One region of the Rhizobium sp. SYY.PMSO genome, then DNA from elsewhere that is predicted to be linked to it. Evidence: predicted binding sites of a transcription regulator. Region 1 holds the regulator's gene; each other region holds the start of a gene.
What was found. Region 1 encodes PhoB, which activates phosphate uptake and scavenging genes when phosphate is short. Its sites were predicted from a motif close to TGTCATNNANCTGTCAT; they were not measured.
Positions count from the first base shown of each region.

Region 2: the regulator PhoB is predicted to act here: its motif matches at 2,289-2,305, upstream of ACJJVH_RS14125 (1-acyl-sn-glycerol-3-phosphate acyltransferase).
Region 3: the regulator PhoB is predicted to act here: its motif matches at 2,741-2,757, upstream of ACJJVH_RS28930 (Orn/Lys/Arg decarboxylase N-terminal domain-containing protein).
Region 4: the regulator PhoB is predicted to act here: its motif matches at 4,123-4,139, upstream of ACJJVH_RS26220 (acetoacetate decarboxylase).

Region 1 is NZ_CP177349.1:117,703-123,521, forward strand. Features, by position in the region: gene pstC (phosphate ABC transporter permease subunit PstC) at 1-418, shown strand, start outside; gene pstA (phosphate ABC transporter permease PstA) at 415-1,749, shown strand; gene pstB (phosphate ABC transporter ATP-binding protein PstB) at 1,764-2,579, shown strand; gene phoU (phosphate signaling complex protein PhoU) at 2,631-3,344, shown strand; gene phoB (phosphate regulon transcriptional regulator PhoB) at 3,376-4,059, shown strand; gene ACJJVH_RS00615 (GcrA family cell cycle regulator) at 4,154-4,681, opposite strand; gene ACJJVH_RS00620 (aspartate aminotransferase family protein) at 5,107-5,819, shown strand, end outside.
Region 2 is NZ_CP177349.1:2,900,406-2,906,224, reverse strand. Features, by position in the region: gene ACJJVH_RS14135 (TraB/GumN family protein) at 1-1,042, opposite strand, end outside; gene ACJJVH_RS14130 (tyrosine recombinase XerC) at 1,173-2,108, opposite strand; gene ACJJVH_RS14125 (1-acyl-sn-glycerol-3-phosphate acyltransferase) at 2,349-3,293, shown strand; gene ACJJVH_RS14120 (AAA family ATPase) at 3,320-4,456, shown strand; gene ACJJVH_RS14115 (primosomal protein N') at 4,514-5,819, shown strand, end outside.
Region 3 is NZ_CP177351.1:479,132-484,950, forward strand. Features, by position in the region: gene ACJJVH_RS28925 (N-acetyltransferase family protein) at 1-317, opposite strand, end outside; gene ACJJVH_RS28930 (Orn/Lys/Arg decarboxylase N-terminal domain-containing protein) at 339-2,696, opposite strand; gene ACJJVH_RS28935 (ROK family transcriptional regulator) at 3,033-4,244, shown strand; gene ACJJVH_RS28940 (SIS domain-containing protein) at 4,252-5,259, opposite strand; gene ACJJVH_RS28945 (ABC transporter substrate-binding protein) at 5,328-5,819, opposite strand, start outside.
Region 4 is NZ_CP177350.1:1,733,989-1,739,807, reverse strand. Features, by position in the region: gene ACJJVH_RS26240 (MurR/RpiR family transcriptional regulator) at 1-817, shown strand, start outside; gene ACJJVH_RS26235 (cystathionine gamma-synthase family protein) at 838-2,121, opposite strand; gene ppk2 (polyphosphate kinase 2) at 2,247-3,161, opposite strand; gene ACJJVH_RS26225 (3-hydroxybutyrate dehydrogenase) at 3,258-4,046, opposite strand; gene ACJJVH_RS26220 (acetoacetate decarboxylase) at 4,266-5,012, shown strand; gene ACJJVH_RS26215 (patatin-like phospholipase family protein) at 5,050-5,819, shown strand, end outside.

The DNA of each region.
Region 1 (5,819 bases):
GCTCATTCCTTACGTTTCCTCGCTGTCGGACGATATCATCATGGCCGTGCCACGCTCGCTTCGCGACGGCTCGCTCGGTCTCGGCGCCACGCGGTCCGAAACGGTCAAGCGCGTGCTGCTGCCGGCGGCCCTTCCCGGCATTGTCGGTGCGCTGCTCATGACGGCGTCGCGGGCGATCGGCGAAACCATGATCGTCGTGCTGGCCGCCGGCGTCGCCGCGCGCATGCAGTTCGATCCCTTCGAGCCGATGACGACCGTGACCGTCAAGATCGTCAATCAGCTGACCGGCGATCTCGAATTCACCTCGCCCCAGACGCTGGTGGCCTTTGCGCTCGGCATCACGCTGTTCTGCCTGACGCTGTGCCTGAACGTCTATGCCCTCTGCATCGTCCGCCGCTACAGGGAGCAATACGAATGAGCGGCATCGTATCCTCCCCGTCACGCAACATGCCGCGCGGCCTCATGCCGGGCGCGCCGGCGCGGCGCGATATCGGCATCAGGCGCCGTTATGCCGCCGAGCGCCGCTTTCGCGCCTACGGATTTACGGCCGTCATCTTCGGCCTTGTCTTTCTTGCCATCCTCGTCTCCACGGTCGTCCGCAACGGCTATTCCGCCTTCGTACAAACCTCGATCACCCTGCCGATCGAATTCACCGAGACGGTGATCGATCCGTCAGGCAAGCGCGCCGGCGATCCGAAGGTGCTGGTATCGGCCAATTACGCGGCACTGCTGCGCGATGCGCTGGTGAAAGCGCTGGAGATCGATCCCGGCAATCGTGCGCTTATTCGCGAGGCAACGGCCATGGTGTCGGACAGCGCCAGGATCGCGTTGCGCGACAAGGTCGCCGCCAACCCTTCGATCATCGGAACGACGCAGAACGTCACCTTCCTTGCCAGCGCCAACATCGACTCCGCCAACAAGGGGCAGATCGATCTGACCGTCGACGAAAAGGACCGCAAGGTATCCGACCGGCAGCTTGCCTGGATGAAGCGGCTTGGCGAAAGCGGCGCCCTGCACGAGGCGTTCAACAAGGGCCTCTTCCTGTCGGGCAATTCGAGCCGGCCCGAGGCCGCCGGCCTTGGCGTTGCACTGATCGGCTCGCTCTATCTGATGCTGACCGTGCTCGTGCTCGCCCTGCCGGTCGGCGTCGCCGCTTCGATCTACCTGGAGGAATTCGCGCCGAGGAACCGGCTGACGGATCTGATCGAGGTCAACATCAACAATCTCGCCGCCGTGCCGTCGATCGTCTACGGCCTGCTCGGCCTCTCGGTGTTCATCAACATGATGGGCCTGCCGCGCTCGGCATCGCTGGTCGGCGGGCTGGTGCTGAGCCTGATGACGCTGCCGATGATCATCATTGCCACGCGCTCGGCGTTGCGGGCCGTGCCGCCGTCGATCCGCAGCGCCGCGCTCGGCCTCGGTGCGTCGCGCATGCAGGTGGTGTTCCATCACGTCCTGCCGCTCGCCATGCCGGGCATCCTGACGGGCACCATCCTCGGGCTTGCCCATGCGCTCGGGGAGACGGCGCCGCTGCTTCTGATCGGCATGGTTGCCTTCGTCTCCAACTATCCGGCATCGCCCCTCGATCCTTCGACGGCGCTGCCGGTGCAGATCTACATGTGGGCGAGCGAGGCAGAGCGGGCCTTCGTCGAAAGAACCTCCGGGGCCATCATCGTCCTGCTCTTCTTCCTCGTCGCGATGAACATCGGCGCGATCCTGCTGCGCCGCCGTTTCGAACGGCGCTGGTAGGGGAGGGCCGGGAAATGAACATGATGACGGAAGCCGCGAGCGAAAGAGCATTGACCAGAAAGATGAAGACGATCCCTTACAAGATGATCGGCCAGGACGTTTCGGTCTTTTACGGCGACAAGCGCGCTCTCTTCGACGTCAATCTCAGGATCCGCGTCAATACGGTGACGGCGCTGATCGGCCCTTCCGGCTGCGGCAAGTCCACCTTCCTGCGCTGCCTCAACCGCATGAACGATACGATCGAGACCTGCCGCGTCACCGGCAGGATCACGCTCGACGATCAGGACGTCTACGACGACAGCATCGACGTGGTGGAACTGCGCGCCCGCGTCGGCATGGTCTTTCAAAAGCCCAACCCGTTTCCGAAGTCGATCTATGAGAATGTCGCCTACGGTCCGCGCATCCATGGCCTGCACGCATCCAAGGCCGATCTCGATCACATCGTCGAAACCAGCCTGCAGAAGGCGGGCCTCTGGGGCGAGGTGAAGGACAGGCTCCACGATGCCGGCACGAGCCTTTCGGGCGGCCAGCAGCAGCGCCTGTGCATCGCCCGCGCCGTTGCCGTCAGCCCGGAGGTCATCCTGATGGACGAGCCATGCTCGGCCCTCGATCCGATCGCAACCGCAAAGGTCGAAGATCTCATCCACGAGCTGCGGGAAAACTTCACGATCGTCATCGTGACGCATTCCATGCAGCAGGCAGCCCGCGTTTCGCAACGCACCGCAATGTTCCATCTCGGCCATCTGGTTGAGGAGAACGACACCGATAAAATGTTCACCAATCCCGACGATTACCGCACGCAGGATTACATCATGGGCCGTTTTGGTTGATGATGCTGCGCGCGCGGCTCCTTTCACACAGTTCACCTTGAGGATAGAAAAATGGTCTCCACCCACATTCTCTCTGCCTATGACGAAGACCTGAAGTTCCTGACGCGCCGCATTGCGGAAATGGGCGGCCTTGCCGAGCAGATGGTCAGCGACAGCGTACGCGCTTTGGTCAACAGCGACGCGGCCCTTGCCCAGAAGGTCATCTCCGACGATGTCATTCTCGACCATGCCGAACGCGAAATCGGCGATAAGGCGATCGTCACCATCGCGCGCCGTCAGCCGATGGCGGCCGACCTGCGCGAAATCATGGGCTCGATCCGCATCGCCTCCGATCTGGAGCGCGTCGGCGACCTTGGCAAGAACACGGCCAAGCGCGTCATCGCCGTGCAGGGCACCGGCGTTCCGCGCCGTCTCGCCCGCGGTATCGAGCATCTCTCCGAACTGGCACTGAGCCAGCTGAAGGAAGTTCTGGACGTCTATGCGACCCGTTCGCCGGACAAGGCCGTGTCGATCCGCGAACGCGACGAGGAAATCGACGCCATGTATACCTCGCTCTTCCGCGAGATGCTGACCTACATGATGGAAGATCCGCGCAACATCACCACCTGCACGCATCTTCTCTTCTGCGCGAAGAACATCGAGCGCATCGGCGACCATGCCACCAACATTGCCGAGACGATCTATTATATGGCGACCGGCGCCCAGCCCGAAGGCGAGCGGCCGAAGGACGACACGGCCAACACCGTCGGCGCGGTGACGGAATAATCTGGAAGCGAAGAAAGGAGACCACAGGCGCATGGTTCCGAGAGTTGCTGTTGTAGAAGACGAGGAAGCGCTCAGCGTTCTGCTGCGCTACAATCTCGAAGCCGAAGGCTTCGAGGTCGATACGATCCTCAGAGGCGATGAGGCAGAGCTGCGTCTCCAGGAGCGCATCCCCGATCTTCTGATCCTCGACTGGATGCTCCCCGGCGTGTCCGGCATCGAGCTCTGCCGCCGGCTGCGCATGCGGCCGGAGACGGAGCGGCTGCCGATCATCATGCTCACGGCCCGCGGCGAGGAGAGCGAGCGCGTGCGCGGCCTTTCCACCGGCGCGGACGATTACGTCGTCAAGCCGTTCTCGACGCCGGAGCTGATGGCCCGCGTCAAGGCGATGCTGCGGCGCGCCCGCCCGGAGGTCCTCTCCACGGTGCTGCGTTGCGGCGATATCGAGCTGGACCGCGAAACCCATCGCGTCCACCGCAAGAGCCGCGAAGTGCGGCTGGGGCCGACGGAGTTCCGCCTGCTGGAATTCCTGATGTCCTCGCCGGGCCGCGTCTTCTCGCGCTCGCAGCTGCTGGACGGCGTGTGGGGGCACGATATCTATGTCGACGAACGCACGGTCGACGTCCATGTCGGCCGCCTGCGCAAGGCGCTCAATTTTTCCAACATGCAGGATGTCATCCGCACCGTTCGCGGCGCGGGCTATTCCATGGAAGCCTGAGCGGCAAGGCTGCTCGGGCATCGACATCGACATGCGGCGGAAATAGAAAACGGGCCCCGAGGGGCCCGTTTCTCTTTGAATTTGCTTATAGCTTTCAGCCGTTGTTGCGCCGGCGATCATGCACTGGCTGGTAGGCCATGCGCTGGTGATAGGTGCAGTAAGGCGAGGAATCCGGGCTGTCGTTGCCGCAGAAGTGGAAATCGTCCTTCAGCGGATCGCCGACCGGCCACTTGCAGGTGCGCTCCGTCAGCTCCGTCAGGCCGAGGCGGCGGGAGATCGGAACGACGACGTTCGATGCCGGACGATATTGGATTTCGTTGACTGAATCGACCTCGACCTCTTCCTTCAGCATGGTTGCGCCCTGCTGGCGGGTAACCACGGTGCGGGTTGCCACGCGCGAGCCGAAGCTGGCAGGGCGCGGTGCCGTGGCGCTGCGCTTCGGGGTGCGCGCTGCAGTTGCCGTGCCACCGGCCTTTGCCCGGCCCGGGAGGTTCAGGCGATGTACCTTGCCGATGACGGCATTACGGCTCACGCCACCAAGCTGCGCCGCGATCTGGCTGGCGCTCAACCCTTCGGACCATAGCTTTTTCAGCTTCTCGACGCGTTCGTCTGTCCAATTCATGCCCTGTCTCCGCTGTCGCGTTTCCGATGGCAGAATCCCTCACCATTGCCTCGCATGGTAACAAGGCGCGAAACGCTCTAAAATTGTGGTGACTAGTTCCGCCGCATGCAGTCTAGCAATTGGTTTTTAACCTAGTGTGAGGCTGACTCCGTGACAAGAGTCGCGGGAATCTTGAGGAATCGATTTCTAGGTTTTCCCCAACTTGCTGTCCGGGCGTGGCATTTCTGCAATAGGCGCCGTCGAACCCATCTCTTTTGCCCGCAAGCGCTTTCTCGCACCTGCTAAAGCGCCAGTTTTGTTGACATCGCGGTGCAAAACATCAATAGTGCCCGAGCCGCCGCAAGGCGGCATTTTTGATTTTTTCGGACCCGTTTCATCAAACGGAAGCGATTGGTCCTTAAAGTTGTGATCGAGGAGACATGGCCATGGCCGAGACCACGCCGCTTTATGACACCTATATGCGTGCTCCGCTGCGGTTCGAGCGAGGCGAGGGCGTCTGGCTGATTACCGAAAACGGCGAGCGCTATCTCGATTTCGCAGCCGGCGTGGCGGTCAATTCGCTCGGTCATGCGCATCCTCACCTCGTCTCGGAACTGAAGGCGCAGGCCGACAAGGTCTGGCATCTCTCCAACCTCTACGAAGTGCCCGGCCAGGAGAAGCTGTCGAAGCGGCTGACGGAAGCGACCTTCGCCGACAAGGTGTTCTTCACCAACTCCGGCGCCGAGGCGCTGGAATGCGCCATCAAGACGGCGCGGCGCTATCATTTCGCCAAGGGGCATCCGGAAAAGTTCCACATCATCACCTTCGAAGGCGCCTTCCACGGCCGCACTATCGCGACCATCGCCGCCGGCGGTCAGGAAAAATACATCGAGGGCTTCGGTCCGAAGGCGCCGGGCTTCGATCAGGTGCCGTTCGGCGACCTCGATGCCGTGCGCGCAGCCATCACCGATGCGACGGCCGGAATCCTGGTCGAGCCGGTGCAGGGCGAAGGCGGCATTCGCCCGGCGACCAACGAGTTCCTGCGCGGTCTCCGCCAGATCTGCGACGAGCATGGCCTGCTTTTGATCCTCGACGAGGTGCAATGCGGCGTCGGCCGCACCGGCAAGCTCTTTGCCCATGAGTGGGCCGGCATCAAGCC
Region 2 (5,819 bases), 970 kb from region 1:
GGCCTTGGTCGCCGACGAGGTGCAGTGCGCCGACGGCGATAAAGACATTGCCCTTGTCGAGGATCGGCACAGCCCGCTCTGCCATCACCTTGTTGCGGTCGAGGATGATGCGCTGCTCGAATGCGGCGGTATCGTCGTCCGAAATCTTCTGGTCCGGCTCGATCACCTTCAGCATCGGGATCATCGCGCCGATATTGCCGGCAAGATAGAGATCGGTCATCGTTTCATTGACGTCGTTGATCCTGTCGCCCAGCTCAAGCGTCTGCATCAGCGACTTCAGATGCAACGCGATCGGAAGATCGCTCATGGCCTTGGCCTGCTCGGCAAGCGTTTCCAGGCCCCTGACCTGCTTGCCTTCGGCGGCGGCATCGGTCGCGAGCTTCTGGTCGAGGAACTTCGCTCCGGCCGCCTTGCGGCGCACCTCGCAACCCGTGACCTCGAAGGAGCTCGATATCAGCCATGGCTGCATGCGCGAAACGGCGGCAAGCGTCAGGCCGCGCTCCTTCAGCCCTGCCTCCAGGCGTGCATTGTCTTCCGGCGACAGATGCTCGCTGATGGTCGAGCCGTCGGTGAGCATGGTCAAGGAGGGATTGGCGAAAAGGGCTGCCGCCGCCTTCTTGTCGTCCAGAATCTCGTCGGATTCGACGACGATGGTATCGGCTTCGGCCGCAGCGTCGGCCGCACCCTTCGGCATGGTGAGCACGCGCGAATCCGAGACATGCATGGTGCCGAGCAGCCATGACGGCTTCAGGCCGGGCTTCTCGATCTTCCAGAAGATGCCCTTGCCATTTTCCACCTTGTCGCCGGCGGCGATGATGGAGGCGTATTTTGCCGGATCGCTCTTTTCAAGCTCGGACATGAGATCCTTACCACCGCATCTGTCGGATACCGCTCCTTCGGCATGGGCCGGCTGCAGCGTCAGCAAGGTCGCGAGCAGCAGGATAGCCAGCATCAACGGAAAGGCTGTGGCAAACCAGAGCAGGATATCGCCGCGCGTCGGCTTCACCGACCGCATCGTCTTGGATCCGAGGGCAGAAATCATCGAAATCTTCCATTCGCAGACGGCGTGAATCCTGATGCAGGAAAGTGGCTTTCAGGAGACACGCCGACAGATGCTTCTGCTCTATGCGTTCGAGACGGAGATTCCCTTAACGCGCGAGGTTAATCTTTTCTTACGCGCGCGGATGGGCGCGATCGTAGACTTCGAGCAAACGCGAGGAATCGACGCCGGTGTAGACTTGCGTCGTCGACAGGCTGGCGTGGCCGAGCAGTTCCTGGATGGTGCGCAAATCGCCGCCTCCGGCCAGCAGATGGGTGGCAAAGGAATGACGAAGCGCATGGGGTGTCGCGGTATCCGGCAGGCCGAAGGCGCCGCGCAGCTTCTGCATGCCGTGCTGGATGATGCCTGGCTGCAGCTTGCCGCCGCGCGCGCCGCGAAAGAGCGGGCCGCCGGCATCGAGATGATAGGGGCAGATCGCCCGGTAGTGGTCGACCGCTTCGACGACGATCGGCAGCAGCGGCACCAGCCGCGTCTTGTTGCCCTTGCCGGTGATGCGCAGCGAGGTTGCGCCTTTCGGCATGTCCTCCGGTTTCAGATCGAGCGCTTCGGAGATGCGCAGGCCGCAGCCGTAGAGCAGGGTCAGCACCGCCGCGTCGCGCGCGGCGATCCAGGGCTCCTCGTGCAGCTGCGCCTCGTCGCTGACGACCGTGATCGCCTGCTTGTCGGAAAGCGGCTTGGGAAGCGACTTCGGTTGTTTCGGCGAGCGCACGGCGGCGGCTCCGGCAGCGTTCACCAGCCCCTTCTTTTCGAGGTAGCGCAAAAGTGAACGAAGGCCGGCGAGATTGCGCCCCAGCGATCGCGCGCCGGCGCCATCCTTTCGGCGTGCGGCGAGAAAGGCGCGGAAGTCTGCGGGGCGCAGCGCGTGAATATCCGCAATCGTCGCCGGGCCGCCGAGATGGCCGGTGAGAAAGGTCAGGAATTGCCGCGTGTCGCGCTCGTAGGCGGTCAGCGTATGGGCTGCAAGCCGCCGCTCCTGACCCAATGCCTCGAGCCAGCGGCTGCGTTCGGCCATCAACCTCGGGTCGGCGATGATCAACAATTCGTTCAGTGGAAAACCCCTTGAAATTCGGATTCCTTCTGCCACTTTGAAGGAAGGAAGGTTATGGAATCGCTAACTTTCCTGTAGTCGCGCTGCCTTTCCCCGCACCGGGGATGCGGCTGCACTTCAAAAACTGCACATCGGCCGATTTCCGATCCCGGATGATCCGGCCGGTCCATGCGAGGCGCTTGTCATGCTTCGATCATATTCGATTGCGAAAGAATATATCCCAACCATTCAGGACACTTCATGGCACGTCGCGGTTCGATAACTGCACTGGGACAGCTTGCAGAAACGATCGCTCTCGTGTCTCAGGGCCAGCCGGGACATATCGTCGATACGCTGATCGCCGAGCGCGGGCAGAAGATCGTGCGCAATCCGCTATGGCCGGTCATGCGCCCCTTTCTCTACACGCTGCTGCGCTACAACAAGGCGATCGAATTTGCCGATGACGTCGCCAAGCTTTCGGGCTTCCAGTGCTTCGAATATATGAGCGATCTGCTCAGGCTCGATATCGGCGTGACCCATGCCGAGCGCATTCCGGCCTCCGGCGGCTTCATTCTCGTCAGCAACCATCCGACGGGCATTGCCGACGGCGTCGCCGTCTTCGACCTTCTGAAGTCGCGCCGGCCGGATATGATGATCTTCGCCAATCGCGATGCCGTGCGGGTCAATCCGCGTTTCGCCGAGATGATTATCCCGGTGGAATGGCGCGAGGAATACAAGAGCAAGCCGAAGACGCGCGAAACGCTGCAGCTGACCAATCGCGCCGTCGCCGACGGCAAGGTCACGGTGCTGTTTCCCTCGGGCCGCATCGCCTATTGGGCGAACGGCAGGCTGAACGAGCGCCCGTGGAAGACATCGGCCGTGGGGCTGGCGCGCAAATACAACCTGCCGATCCTGCCCGTGCATCTGACGGCGCGCAATTCCGGCCTGTTCTACTGGTTCGCCAAATGGTCGACGGAACTGCGCGACATGACGGTGTTTCACGAGCTGCTCAACAAGCGCGGCGACCGCTTCGATTTTCTCATCGGCAACCTTATTCCCGTCGAGCATCTGGACGGCGACGTCAACGAGGTCACGAAGGCGCTGGAGAAGCACACGGTCGTCGACCTTGCTGCCGACGACAATGCAACCTTCTCGCCGCTCGCTCCTTCCAAAGACGACGACAGTCTGGTTCCGCATTCTCTTTGATATCGGAATCGGTTAAACCCCGGAGCATGCAACTTCGCTCCATGTTTGCCCAGAATTATCGCTCCCTGCGTGCGATCCGGATGGATCTTTCCGATGTCAACCTGTTCATCGGCGAGAACGGCGTCGGAAAATCAAACCTTTATCGTTCGTTGCAGCTGGTGCAGGCGGCGGTTCGCGGGCGGCTGGCGCATGAGATTTCCAGCGAGGGCGGCATGTTTTCGGCCATGTGGTCGGGCAAGCGGCGTTCGCATGAGCCCGCCCGCATCCGTTTCGACGTCGAGCTGCTCGACCCGGAAAGAGCGGCGATCTTCCGCTACTGGATCGAAGCGGGCATGCGTCCGCCCTGCGCATCCGCCGGATTTCCGCTGGAACCGCAAGTCAAGGCCGAGGAACTGTCGGTCGAGGCCGGGCGTCGGCCGGTGACGATGATGAAGCGCGAAGGTCCCGGTATTTCCGTGCGCGGAGAGGCCGGCCGCATGGAGCAGCACCGCGAGCAGGCCCTGACGTCGGAAACGGCGATCGCGCTGCTCGGCGATGCCGGATATTTTCCCGAGGTCGGCACCTTCCGCCGTGCCGTCGATGCCTGGCGGTTTTATCATGGCTTCCGCACCGATCGCGGTTCGCCGCTGCGGGCGCCATGCCTTGCGGTCACGGCGCCCATGCTGGACGAGGACGGAGCCAATATCGCCGCCGTCTTCGCCACCCTCGTCCATACGCGCGAGGATACCGTCGAATTGGATCGTGTTCTTGCCGCAGCGCTCGGCGGGGCGCGGCTCGTCGTGCCCGAACCGCAGGAAACGGCGGATTTCGGCCTGATGCTGCCGGAGTTTCCCAACCGCGTCTTCCAGCCGCGCGAGCTCTCCGATGGCCAGATCCGCTTTCTCGGACTTGCCGCGGCGCTGATGTCCTATCGCCTGCCGCCGCTGATCGCGCTCAACGAGCCGGAGGCGAGCCTGCATCCCGACATGCTGCCGCCGCTCGCCGATATGATCGCCGAGGCCGCCAAGACAAGCCAGATCTGGATCGTCACCCATTCCGAGCTTCTGGCGCAGGCGGTGCGCGAGCGTTGCGGCGCCAGGCCGCGCCGCGTGGTCCGCGAAGACGGCTCCACCTGGATCGACGGCATGCGGCTGACCGGCGAAATCGGTGACGACGATGAATAGCGGCAGCCGGGCAATGCGGGTTTTCTTTTGCGCCTGTCCGGGGCATGGTTTGCCGCAATGAGTAAAGATTCTTCCGATCTGTTCGGTGCGCTTTTCGAGGCGGCGCCCGCAAAACCTGTGATGGCCCGCACGGTTCCGGTTCTCGTTCCGCTGCCGGCGCCAAGAGCCTATTCCTACGCCGTGCCTGAGGGTATGGCGGTGGAGCCGGGTTCGGTGGTGCAGGTGCCGCTCGGGCCGAGGCAGGTCATCGGCGTCGTCTGGGACGGCGATGACGACGATGGCTTCGATCCCAAGAAGCTCCGGCCCATCAGCCATGTGTTCGATTGCCCGCCGCTCGGCAGGCATATGCGCGATTTCATCGACTGGGTTGCCACTTACACGCTGTCGCCGCCGGGGCTGGTGGCGCGCATGGCGCTGAGGGCACCGGCCGCCTTCGATCCCGAACCGATGATCGAGGGGCTGCGCTTCGTCGGAGGCCAGCCGGAGCGCCTGACGCCGGCGCGCGCCAAGGTGATGGAGATTGCCGCCGACGGATTGTCGTGGACGCGCCTTGGCCTGGCGCATGCGGCCGGCGTTTCCACCAGCGTCGTCGACGGGCTGATCTCGCAGGGCATTTTCGAAACCATCTTCCTGCCGCCACCGCCGGTGGTCGCCAGGCCCGATCCGGAATTCACAGGATCGCGGCTGCAGGGGCCGCAGAAGGATGCGGCCGACGAAATCCTGGCCGACGTGCGCAAGGGCGAATTCGCGGTTTCGCTGATCGATGGCGTCACCGGCTCCGGCAAGACGGAGGTTTATTTCGAAGCCATCGCCGAAACGCTGAGGCGCGGCAAGCAGGTGCTGATCCTGCTGCCGGAAATCGCGCTGACGGCAAGTTTTCTCGAGCGCTTTCAGGATCGCTTCGGCGCCAAGCCGGCCGAATGGCATTCCGATCTTGCGCCGAAGATGCGCGAGAAGGTCTGGCGGCAGGCTGTGACAGGCGAGGTCAGGGTGGTGGCCGGGGCGCGTTCGGCGCTGTTCCTGCCCTTCGAGGATCTCGGCCTGATCATCGTCGACGAAGAGCATGATCCCGCCTACAAGCAGGAGGATCGCGTCTATTACAATGCGCGCGACATGGCCGTCGTGCGGGGGCGCATCGGCGATTTTCCCGTGGTGCTCGTTTCGGCGACGCCTTCTGTCGAAAGCCAGGTCAACGGCCAGAGCGGGCGCTACACGACCATACACCTGCCGACGCGCTATGGTGATGCGGCGCTTCCCGATCTGCATCTGATCGACATGCGACGGCATGCGCCGGAGCGCGGCGGCTTTCTCTCGCCCGTCATGATCCGCGCGATCGGCAAGACCGTTGCCAAGGGCGAGCAGG
Region 3 (5,819 bases), on a different replicon from region 1:
CTCCCGACGCCCTGGCCGACATGCTCGTGATGCACATAGATGGAGTGCTTGACGGTATAGCGATAGGCCGGGCGCTTGCGGAACAACACCACATAGGCATAGCCCACCACCTTTTCGCCTTCGATCGCGACGACATGGGGAAACCTGCGGTTCTTCAAATTCTTGCGGCGCTCCCGCAAATCGTCCGGTTGCGGCGTGTCGCTATCGTCGACCCCATCTTCGACGCCGCGGCGAATATGGCGGCGATAGATCGCCAGCATGGCATCGACGTCGGTATCGCGAGACGGGCGAATGACGATCGTTTTATTCTGCTCCATGATCAAACCTGAATTGCTGGCCTATTCGGCAACGACATAGGTGTGGAGCCTGATGCGGCCGGCGTCATCGGCCTCGCGATAGACTCCCTGAATCTCGACTTCGAAGCCGGGGAAGGTGTTGAAACAGGTTTCGAACATCTTGAGATAGTCGAGCATGGGCTTTGCTTCCTCCGTCAGCCGCTCGCCGGGTACGATGGTGGCGATCCCCGGCGGATAGACGACGAACGGCGTCGTCGCGATGCGGCCGGTAATGGCATCGATCGGCAGATAGTCGACATCGTTGCGAACAAGGCAGCGCGCCGCATCATGCGGCGACATCGCAATCGGCGGCAGATGGTCGGCGGAAAACTGCAGCGTCTGAAGCGCGCTGACATTGGCCTGACGGAAGAAGCCGTGCATTTGCGTGCACAGATCGCGCAGCCGTATCCCTGCATAGCGGCCTGGCCGGCGGCGGTAGAATTCAGGGATTGCCTCCTCCAGCGGCACATTGTCGTCATAGAGTTTCTTGAAGGCGACGAGACCGCTGATCAAGGTGCCGGCCTTGCTGGCCTCGACGCCGGGGGTGAGGAGGAACAGCAGAGAATTGAGGTCGTTCTTCTCCGCGACGATACGGTTTTCGCGCAGATATTGCGCGACCACGGGCGCCGGTATGCCGTGCTCGGTGTATTGCCCGCTTGCGCGATCGAAGCCGGGGGTGAGCAGGGTGAGCTTGTTCGGGTCGGTCATGGCGAAGCCCGGCTCCATGTCCGAAAAGCCGTGCCATGCCGCGCCGGGCGTGAGATGCCAGAAGGCGGGATTGGTAGCGAGCTGGTCGGTGGCGACGCTCTCCCATGGCACGTCATGCACTGCGCCGGGACTGGACACATCCGGGATAGCCACCCGATCCGGCACGAAAGGCTCGAAGAACCACCGACGCTCGGGACGGTGTTCCTTCTCCTCGAATTCACGGCGCACGGCGCGGATCTTCTTGCGCAGCTCGATACCGAGGCGGATCGTGTCGTCCCAGAGCACCTCGCCCGAGCGCCCCTTCATCATCTGCGCGCCGACATCGAGCGAGGCAAACAGCGGATAGAAAGGAGAGGTCGAGGCGTGCTGCATGAAGCTCTCGTTGAAGCGCCGGTGTTCCACACGGCGTTTCTGGCCGGTGATATGCCGGTCCTTCATGTGGATCTGAGAGGCTTGAGAAAAGCTTGCCAGCTGCTTGTGGGTGGATTGCGTCGCGATGATTCCCGGCGCCTCCGGGCCGAGGTCGGCGAGGCCCATGGCGAAGCGTCCGGCATAGAGCGGGTGAAATTTCATGAACCCCGCCCATGCCTCGTCGAAGAGGATGTAGTCGCATAGATGCCCGATGCGCTTGAGGATCATCTCGGCATTGTGAATGGTGCCGTCATAGGTGCACTGCTCCACGACCGCGACGCGGAACGGACGCGGCTTTTTGTAGGCCTCCGGGTCTTTCACAAGCGGATGGGTGCGAATGCGCTCCCGCAGGGCTTCCTCATCCATGGCGGCAAAATCGATGGGGCCGATCAATCCGTAGAGATTGCGGATGGTCGGCAGGTAAACCGGAATGCCGCCGGAGATCATCAGGGCGCCGTGATGAGCGGCCTTGTGGTTGTTGCGGTCGAACAGCACCAGATCGCCGTCCGTGACCAGGGCCGAGAGCGCGACCTTGTTGGATGTCGAGGTGCCGTTCAGGACGAAATAGGTCTTCTCGGCGCCAAAAATCTTGGCAGCCTCCTTCTGTGCGGCCAGTGCCGGGCCTTCATGGGTCAGCAGGTCGCCGAGATCGAGCACCGAATTGTCGAGGTCGTCGCGGAAGACCGCTTCACCCAGATGCTCCATGAACACCCGGCCGATCGGGCTGCGGCTGTAGAAGATGCCGCCATTGTGCCCCGGGCAGGTCCAGAGCTGGTTGCCTTCCTCGGCATAATCGACCAGCGCGCCGAAAAAAGGCGTCTTCAGCGTCTCGGCATATTGCTTGAGCCGGCTGATGAGGCTCTTGGCGATGAAAGCGGGCGTCTCTTCGGAAAGGAAGACGTAGCCGTCGATGAAATCGAGCACCTCGACCGGCACATCCTCGAAGCGTTTGCGGCGGATCAGCAGGATGATCGGAAATTCGAGGCCGCGCCGGCGCATCAGATTGATGAGGGAAGCCGTCTTGCCCTCAAGCCCCTTTTTGCCCCAGTCGACCAGCATGCAGCCGATGGCGGCATCCGTCTGCACGGCGATCTCCGCATCTTCCAGGTTGCGCGCGCGCACGACCTCGAAACCGGAGCGTTCGATCTCCTCGACGATCTGATTGTAGCGAGCTCCCTCCAAATCCTCGCTGTCGAAGGCCGGCGTTGCGAACAGAAAGTTGAAGCGTCTGAAATAATCCATCTCGGTACTCGCTTTTGATCAGGCTTGAGGTGTCGACGCATTTGATGACATGGATGTGACAACGCATCGGATGTCCGAAACGCTGCCGACGACGAGATAGTTTCCAAAATTGTCCGCCATGGTTCGCATGCCGCATCGACAGCTTGCGGGCGGCGGCTCCGTAAGCTCAAGCCTATCTTCCGGCTAAACGTTGCGGATATCCCGGCAAAGCACCAGTGCCAGGGTCGGGCGCCTCATGAAGACTTTAAAAGTCGGGGGCGTATGATATCCGCTCTGTCTTTTCGGCGGTGGCGATGGTAAGGGAGCTTTACGAATGACGATTGCTCCGGGTGTCTTTTGAATACTGCACGGCAACAGACCGGAATTGACGCGCCGCCGCTGACGGAAAGCGCGCGGGCGGTGCTGCGGACGATCGCCAGCAACGGGCCTGCCACCAGACCGCAATTGAGCGCTGCGCTCATGTTCTCCAAGCCCACCATGTCCGCGGCGGTCAGCGAGCTCGAACGTTATGATCTTCTGGCTCCGGCGGGCATCAACCGCGGCTCGGTCGGGCGCACCTCGGTTACCTACGGCCTTGGCCCCGGGGCCGGCTTCGTTGTCGGGATCGATTGCGGAACGACGCATATCAACGCGATCGCGCGCGGTCTCGATGGCGCGACGCTGGCCACGGTGGGAAGGCAGCTGGTCGATAAGTCCGCCGCCGAACGGTTTCGGCTGATCGAAGAGGTTATCAAGCAGCTGCTCTCACAGTTCGAAGCGCGATCGACACCGCTGCGTGCCTTGGTGATCGCTCTTCCCAACATCATCTCGGCTTCGCTCGAGAGAATGTTCGGCCGCGATATACTGCTTCCCATACTGGCACGGCTGCAATCCGCCTACGGAGCGCCCGTACTCCTGGAAAACAACGTCAATTGCGCCGCGCTCGCCGAATATCACGAGGGAGCGGCAAAGCATCACTCCTTCGCGATCTACATGCAGATCGGCGTGAAGACCGGCATGGGCATCGTACTCGATGGACGGCTGTTCCGCGGCTTCAAGGGTGGCGCCGGCGAAATCGGCCATCTGCCGTTTCCCTGGTCGGAGCGGGAGCAGCCGAAGTGGCAGCAGGTGGAAACCTATATGGGCTCGGCGGCGTTGCTGGAGCGCGCGGCCGCGAGCTGGCCGGAAAAGGAAGGAAAGCCGCCGGAAAGCACCAGCGACCTCTTTGCGCGCGTCGAGCAGTCTCCGGCTGCGCGCGCCATTGTCGAACAACATGCCCGGGATGTCGGAAACCTGGCCGCTGCTTGCGTGAGCGTGCTCGATCCGGAACTGATCGTGCTTGGCGGTGGCGTCGGGCAAAATCCGCAGTTGTTGCCGGGCGTAAGAAGTGTCGTGAACGAATTGTGCTGGGCCGTCGAAGTGGTCAATGGCCAGCTGGCCAACCAGGCGACCGTTCTCGGTGCCGTGCGCCTTGCCATGGATTTCGCCATGGCAAGACTTTTGGGAGAGGAAGGAAAGCCCGCTTTCCTCTATCCGGAAGCGCTGGCCGTGGATCGGATCAGCGTTTAGCCGTTGGTCAAACGTCCCGCTTGGTGTCGGTCTGGCGGTAGCGGAATTCGCAGACCGGCAGACCGGCGTCTTCCGAAAGCGTCGCAATGAGCAGCTGCGCCGGAATAGCCTGCAGGATTGCGTCGCCGATGCCCTCGGAGAAGGCGGGAACATGGATGACGACCAGATTGTCGGCATCCGCGATGTCGGCTCTCGACGTCACCAGAACCGAGGGAATGCCAAAGCCGGCGAGATCCCGTGCCAGCTTGACTTCCCGCCCGTTGCCGAACAGCAGCACGCCGCTGTCGCGGTCGTTCGGCTCCATCGGCCCGTGCAGGAAGTTCAGCGTATCCCAGTCCTGAGCCGCCACACGGGCTGCCTCGCGAATGAGAAGTGCCGCGTAACCCGCCGTTCCGCAGGCCGTGCCCGCACCTACGCAATCGATGGATTTCTTGCCGGCAAAAAGCTTGGCGGCCTTGTCTGCCTGTACGCGCGTCGCCTTCAAGACGGCTTCGGCCCGATCCGGTATCTCCGCCCAATTCGTGGCCGACGGGCGTCCGGCCTTGTCGGCAAGCAGCGCCGCGGTCAACAGCGAGCCGAGATAGCTCGTTGTGTTCGGACCGCTGTCGTTGCCGCTTTCGGTCGCGATCATGTGTTTGACGACGCGGGAAATCGGCGTGCCATCGGCCTTGGCGATACCATAAGAGTGTGCATTCGGACGAAGCTCCATCGCACGCGCCGGTTCTTCGCTGCGTCCGGATGCGGAAAAGGCGATATAGGCGCCGCCGGCATCGATCGATGCATCATAGAGATCCGTGCCCGGCAATGCGAAGGCCCGAATGCCTTGCGTACGCATCTGAGCCGCGGCCACGACGGCCGCGTAGAGGCTGGCTCCGATGCCGACCAGGACCGCAGGGCCTTTCGTGATAGGCTCGACGTCAAGCGCTTCGAGCTGCCTGGAAACGGCATCGAGGCAAGCTCTCAGGGCTGCGGGCTGAAGCGCGATCGCTTCGCGATAGGGCACTCTGTCTGTCATGGTCATTCCTGTACGTTTGGAAAAATGGCGGCCGCGCAGATCGCGGCCGCCAGGGGATTTGTCCGGGTTCAATCCAGCTTCATGTAGTCGGCGAAACGCGCGGCATCGTTGATGGTGACTTTGTCCAGCTTGTTTTCGCCGAGACCCCATTTTTCGAAGATCTTGGAGTACGAGCCGTCATCGATCATCGACTGCATGGTGGCTGCCAGGGCATCGCGCAGCTGCGGGCTGTCCTTGCCGACCAGCATCGCCTGATAGCCGACGGCATATTGGGTGCCTTTGACGAGTTCGAGCTTCTTGTTGCCTTCGGGCTGATGCTGAAGGCTGTAGGCTGCAACGCCCGTCGTATCCATGGAAAGGTCGACGCGCCCGCTCTGCAACGCGATCTTGATCTGGTCGTTCGAGGGGAACTGCATGACGTTGAGCGGCTTGTCGGCCGGGCAAAGCGTCTTCTGCTTGTCGAGAAGCTGGAGCGGGATGGAGCCCTGAACCGCGCCGGCATTCAGCCCGCAGGCATCCTTCAGCTTGTGCACGCCCTTCGGATTGCCCTCCAGAACGAG
Region 4 (5,819 bases), on a different replicon from region 1:
GCGCAAGTCGAAATCCGACAAGCTGATTGCCAGCTATATCGAGCGCAACATCGCCGAACTTCCCTTCGAGACGGCGAAATCCATAGCAGCCAGGCTCGAGATTTCGCAGATGACCGTCGGCCGCTATCTGCGGCGGCTTGGCTTCGACGGCCTCGATGAGCTGAAGGCGGCGCTGCGCCGTGGCAGCCGTTCCAATCCGGCCTGGCAGATCAAGGGGTCCATGGACCGCTTCCAGGAGGATTTGCGCGATGGCAAATTCCTTGCCGGCCTTTTGCAGCAGCAGGTCGACAATCTCGGCATGATTTACGAGCTGACGACGGCGCCGCAATGGCAGCAGACCATCGATGCGTTGATTTCAGCCAGCGAGGTCTATGTCGCCGCCTATCAGAATGTGCGGGGCATCGCGCAATATTTCGCCGCCCAGCTCTCCTATACCCGACCGCGGGTCGCCTTCATGGATGGCCTGAACGGCACCTATTCCGAACTGCTCGACGGTTCCGTCGACGGCCGCGTCTTGTTTCTTCACGATGTGCGGCGCTTCGCGTCCAAAGCCCGGCCATTGGCCGAGGAGGCGCGTCGCGCCGGCGTCAAGGTCATCCTGCTGACGGACGAGTTCTGCCCCTGGGCGGAGGAGGTATCGGATATCTCGCTCGTCATACCCGGCTCGCACGGCCCGCTTTGGGACGGTGCCGCGACGATGACCGCGGTCATGGACCTTCTTCTGAGCAATATGATCGTCCTTCTGCGTGGCAAGGTGGACGAGCGCGTCGAGCTTCTGACACGATTGCAGGATGTCTTCGGCGATTTCGAAAGCTGAGCCGAGGCGGCTGGGCTTCATCAAGCGCTGTCGAGGGCGGCCGCGAGGTCGGCGATGAGATCGTCCGGATGTTCGATGCCGATCGACAGGCGGATCGTGGATTCCAGCACGCCGATGCGGTGGCGGACGTCCATGGGAACGCCGGAATGCGTCGTTGTTGCGGGATGGGAGGCGAGCGATTCCGTGCCGCCGAGGCTGACGGCGAGCTTGAAGAGCTGCAGCGCGTTCAGGAACTTGAACGATGCCGGCTGTCCGCCTTTGATATCGAAAGAGAAGGTGGAGCCTGCGCCGCTGCACTGGGCGGCGAAGGTGCGGCCCGTTGGTGAGTTCGGGTCCGTGTAGGGCAGATAGTGAATCTGCTCGACCTTCGGGTGATCGCGCAGGAAATCGGCCACCGCCCGGGCGTTGCTGTTTGCCCGCTCCATGCGGAGCTGCAGCGTTTCCAGCGAGCGGCCGAGCATCCAGCAGGAATGCGGGTCGAGCTGCGTGCCGATCGCGCCGCGCAACGCCTTGACCTGCCTGACGACGGCTTTCGAGCCGAGTGCGGCGCCTGCGATCAGATCGGAATGGCCGCCGACATATTTGGTCAGCGAATAAAGCGAGATATCCGCCCCATGCTCGATCGGCCGCTGGAAGATCGGGCCGAGCAGGGTATTGTCGCATGCGATGATCGGCGTATGGCCCTGCTTCCTGCCGATCGCGTCGGCAACGCGGCGGATCATGGCGATATCGACCAGGCTGTTCGTCGGATTGGCCGGGGTTTCCACGAAAATGACCGATACGCGGCCTTTTGCCATCGCCTCCTCGGCGCTGGACATCACCGAGACCTCGTTGACGCCGTCGGCAAATCCGACGGCGGATACGCCCATATTGAGGAATGTCTTGGCGATGAGCGTTTCCGTGCCGCCATAGAGCGGCTGGGAATGCAGGATCGTATCGCCCGGGCGCACGAAAGTCAGAAGGGTGGTGGCGATCGCCGACATGCCCGAGGAGAACAGCGCGCCGCTTTCCGTCCTTTCGTAGACGGCAAGACGGTCCTCGACGATTTCGCTGTTGGGATGGTTGAAGCGCGAGTAGACGAGGCCGACGCCCCGGCCTGCAGGGGGCTCGTTGCGGCCGGATATGTAATTGAAGAAATCGCGCCCGTCCTCGGCCGACTTGAAGACGAAGGTGGAGGTGAGGAAAACCGGAGGCTTGACCGCGCCCTCGGACAGCTCCGGGTCGTAGCCGTAATTCAGCATCTGGGTTTCAGGATGCAGGGCGTGGTTGCCGATATGGGTTTTTGAGGGATGCGGCGCAGTCATGACGGTCTCCTCAGCCGACGACACGAATTTCACGATCGTATCATATCATCACTTGAGGGGACTGGCCCGCCATAGTCTTCGGCGGAAGACGGGCCCGCACGGGCGAGCCCGTCCCGTCGACTACGTCAGTAGATTTCCGGAACGTACATTTCCGGCGGTACGGGCGTGCGGTGGTAATCCTCGTGGCGGAGGCGCTCCGGCAGGATGATTTCCGGCTTCGGCACGGTCTCGTAGGGAATCTGGTTCAAAAGATGGGCGATGCAGTTGAGGCGCGCCTTCTTCTTGTCGACCGCCTGAACCACCCACCACGGCGCTTCCGGAATGTGGGTGCGCTCCAGCATCTCTTCCTTGGCCTTGGTGTATTCCTCCCAGTGGACGCGGCTCTGCAGGTCCATCGGCGACAGCTTCCACTGCTTCAACGGGTCCTGAATGCGCATGTTGAAGCGGAATTCCTGCTCTTCATCGGTGATGGAGAACCAGTATTTGAGCAGGATGATGCCGGAGCGAACCAGCATGCGCTCGAAATCCGGCACGGAACGGAAGAATTCTTCCAGCTCTTCGGGCGAGCAGAAGCCCATGACGCGCTCCACACCGGCGCGGTTGTACCAGCTGCGGTCGAACAGCACCATTTCGCCCGCGGTCGGCAGATGGGCGGTGTAGCGCTGGAAATACCATTGATGCCGCTCGCGCTCGGTCGGCGCAGGCAGGGCGACGACGCGGCAGACGCGCGGGTTGAGGCGTTGCGTCACGCGCTTGATGGCGCCGCCCTTGCCGGCGGAATCGCGGCCCTCGAACAAGACGACGACCTTGAGCTTTTTGTATTGCACCCAGTCCTGCAGGCGGACGAGTTCGTGCTGAAGGCGGAAGAGCTCGCGGAAGTAGAGCTTGCGCTCGAGCGACGGTCCGGCAGTCTCGATCATGCCTTCGGCGACCAACTCGTCCAGCCGATCCTCTTCGAGCTGCATCTCCAGCTCTTCGTCGAAGCTGTCGACGATCTCGGCCTTGATGCGGTTGAGCGGATCCTGGGTATCATCGGTCATTATGCGCCTCCTGCTCTGTTTTCCATGTTGATGCTGTGGTGTTCGACCACAGAGACCGGCACCGCCGTTCGAACATGCGCCGGCTATGGCTTCGGCTTACTCGGCGGTCCAGCCGCCGTCGACGGAAAGTGTCGTGCCGGTAATCTGCTTGGCGGCGTCGCCGCACAGGAAAACGGCGATGGCGGCGACCTCGTCGACGGTCACGAATTCCTTCGTCGGCTGGGCGGCAAGCAGTACGTCGTGCTTGACCTGCTCTTCCGTCATGTTGCGGGCCCTCATGGTCTCTGGGATCTGCTTTTCGACCAGCGGCGTCCAGACATAGCCGGGCGCGATGGAGTTGACGGTGACGCCGTCGCGCGCGGCTTCGAGAGCGATGGTCTTGGTCAGGCCGGTAATGCCATGCTTGGCCGAGACATAGGCCGACTTGAACGGCGAGGCGACGAGCGCATGCGCCGAGGAAGTGTTGATGATGCGGCCCCATTTGCGCGCCTTCATGCCGGGAATGGCGGCCTTGATGGCATAGAAGGCGGCGAGAAGGTTGATGCGGATGATCGCTTCCCACTTGTCGTCGGGGAATTCCTCGATCGGGGCGACGAACTGGATGCCGGCGTTGTTGACCAGGACATCGAGGCTGCCGAAAGCGCCCTCGGCTTCACGCACCATCGCGGTGACTTCCTCGCCATTCATCATGTTGGCGCCGGAGTAGCGGCACTTCACGCCGAAATCGGCTTCGATGGCGGTCCGTTCCTTTTCGATCGCATCGGCATCGCCAAGGCCGTTGATGGTGACATTCGCACCCTCGGCGGCGAAGGCGCGCGCAATCGCAAGCCCGATACCGCTCGTGGAACCGGTGACCAGCGCATTCTTCGAAGTCAACGAACCCATTCTGCTACTCCCGCAATCCCTATGGTATGGTTGAATAAAGGAAAATGCCGATAAGGGCGCACACTGCCAGCCTCATATGTCGCTTTGATAACAGTGCCTGTGTGGCCTTCCGCCGCTCCGCGCTGGCACCCCACACTTCCACCTGACACTTCATTGTCATGCAAGCGTGCAAGTTTCCGCTCCGGCACCCGGCGATTTCCTCCAACGACGGACAATACGATGAAGGTCGAAGACATTCTCAAGCATGCCTATGCGATGCCGCTGACCAATCCTTCCTATCCCCCCGGCCCCTACAGGTTCTTCGATCGCGAATACATCATCATCACCTACCGCACGACCCGCGAAGCCCTGGAGGCCGTGGTGCCCGAGCCGCTCGAAATCGACGAGCCGCTGGTGAAATACGAATTCATCCGCATGCCGGATTCCACAGGCTTCGGCGACTACACCGAGACCGGACAGGTCATCCCGGTCAGCTATCGCGACCAGCGCGGCGGCTATGTCCATTCCATGTACCTGGACGACGATGCGCCGATCACCGGCGGCCGCGAGATCTGGGGCTTTCCCAAAAAGCTCGCCAATCCGAAGATCGTCAACGAAGGCGAGGTCATCGTCGGCACGCTGCATTACGGCAGCGTTCTCTGCGCCACGGGCACGATGGGCTACAAGCACAAGCCGGTCGAGCAGGCGCCGCTTCTGGCCGCCCTGTCCGAACCCAATTTCCTGATCAAGATCGTGCCGCATGTCGACGCCAGCCCACGCATCTGCGAACTGGTGCGCTACTACCTGACCGATATCGCCATCAAGGAGGCCTGGACCTCTCCCGCTGCCCTGGATCTCAGGCCGCACGTCATGGCCGATGTCGCGCGGCTGCCGGTTCTCGACGTGGTCTCGGCCGTTCATTTCACCGCCGACCTGACGCTCGGGCTGGGCGAAGTCGTTCACGACTACCTCGCCGAGCGCAGGTAATCGAAAGCCTTATCGTTAACCTTGCTGGAGACGGATCGTGCTCGAACGAAATACCAAGGCCGCAGCGCCGACCATCCCGGAAATCGCCGCTCAATATGATCGGGTTGCCCTCGTATTCCAGGGTGGCGGCGCGCTCGGCGCCTATCAGGCCGGCGTCTACCAGGCGCTTGCCGAAACGGGATGCGAGCCGACGTGGCTTTCGGGCGTCTCGATCGGCGCGGTCAACGCCGCCATCATCGCCGGTAACGATCCGGGCAGGCGCCTGCAGCGTCTGGAGCAGTTCTGGCAGATCATCTCCGGCCGCAAGATCTGGGCCTATACGCCGGAAGGCGATTTCTTCCGCGATATCCGCAACCGTACCAGCTCGTGGATGACCATGACGATGGGCCAGCCCGGCTTCTTCAAGCCGCGCTTTCCCAATCCATGGTTCGAGCTGCCGGGCGCCGAGGGTGCGACCAGTTTCTACGATTCCGCCGAGCTGAAGAAGACGCTGGAGATGCTGATCGACTTCGATGTGCTGAACGACGGCAAGAAGCGCTTCAGCGTCGGCGCGGTGAATGTCCGCACCGGCAACTTCGTCTATTTCGACACCGATAATATCCGCATCGGCCCCGAGCACATCATGGCAAGCGGCGCCCTGCCTCCGGCCCTGCCGTCGATCCGCATCGAAGGCGAATATTACTGGGACGGCGGCATCGTCTCCAACACGCCGCTGCAATATCTGCTCGATCAGGAAGAAGACCGCAGCTCGCTTGTGTTCCAGGTGGATCTGTTCAGCGCCCGTGGCGTGCTGCCGCGCAGCATGCC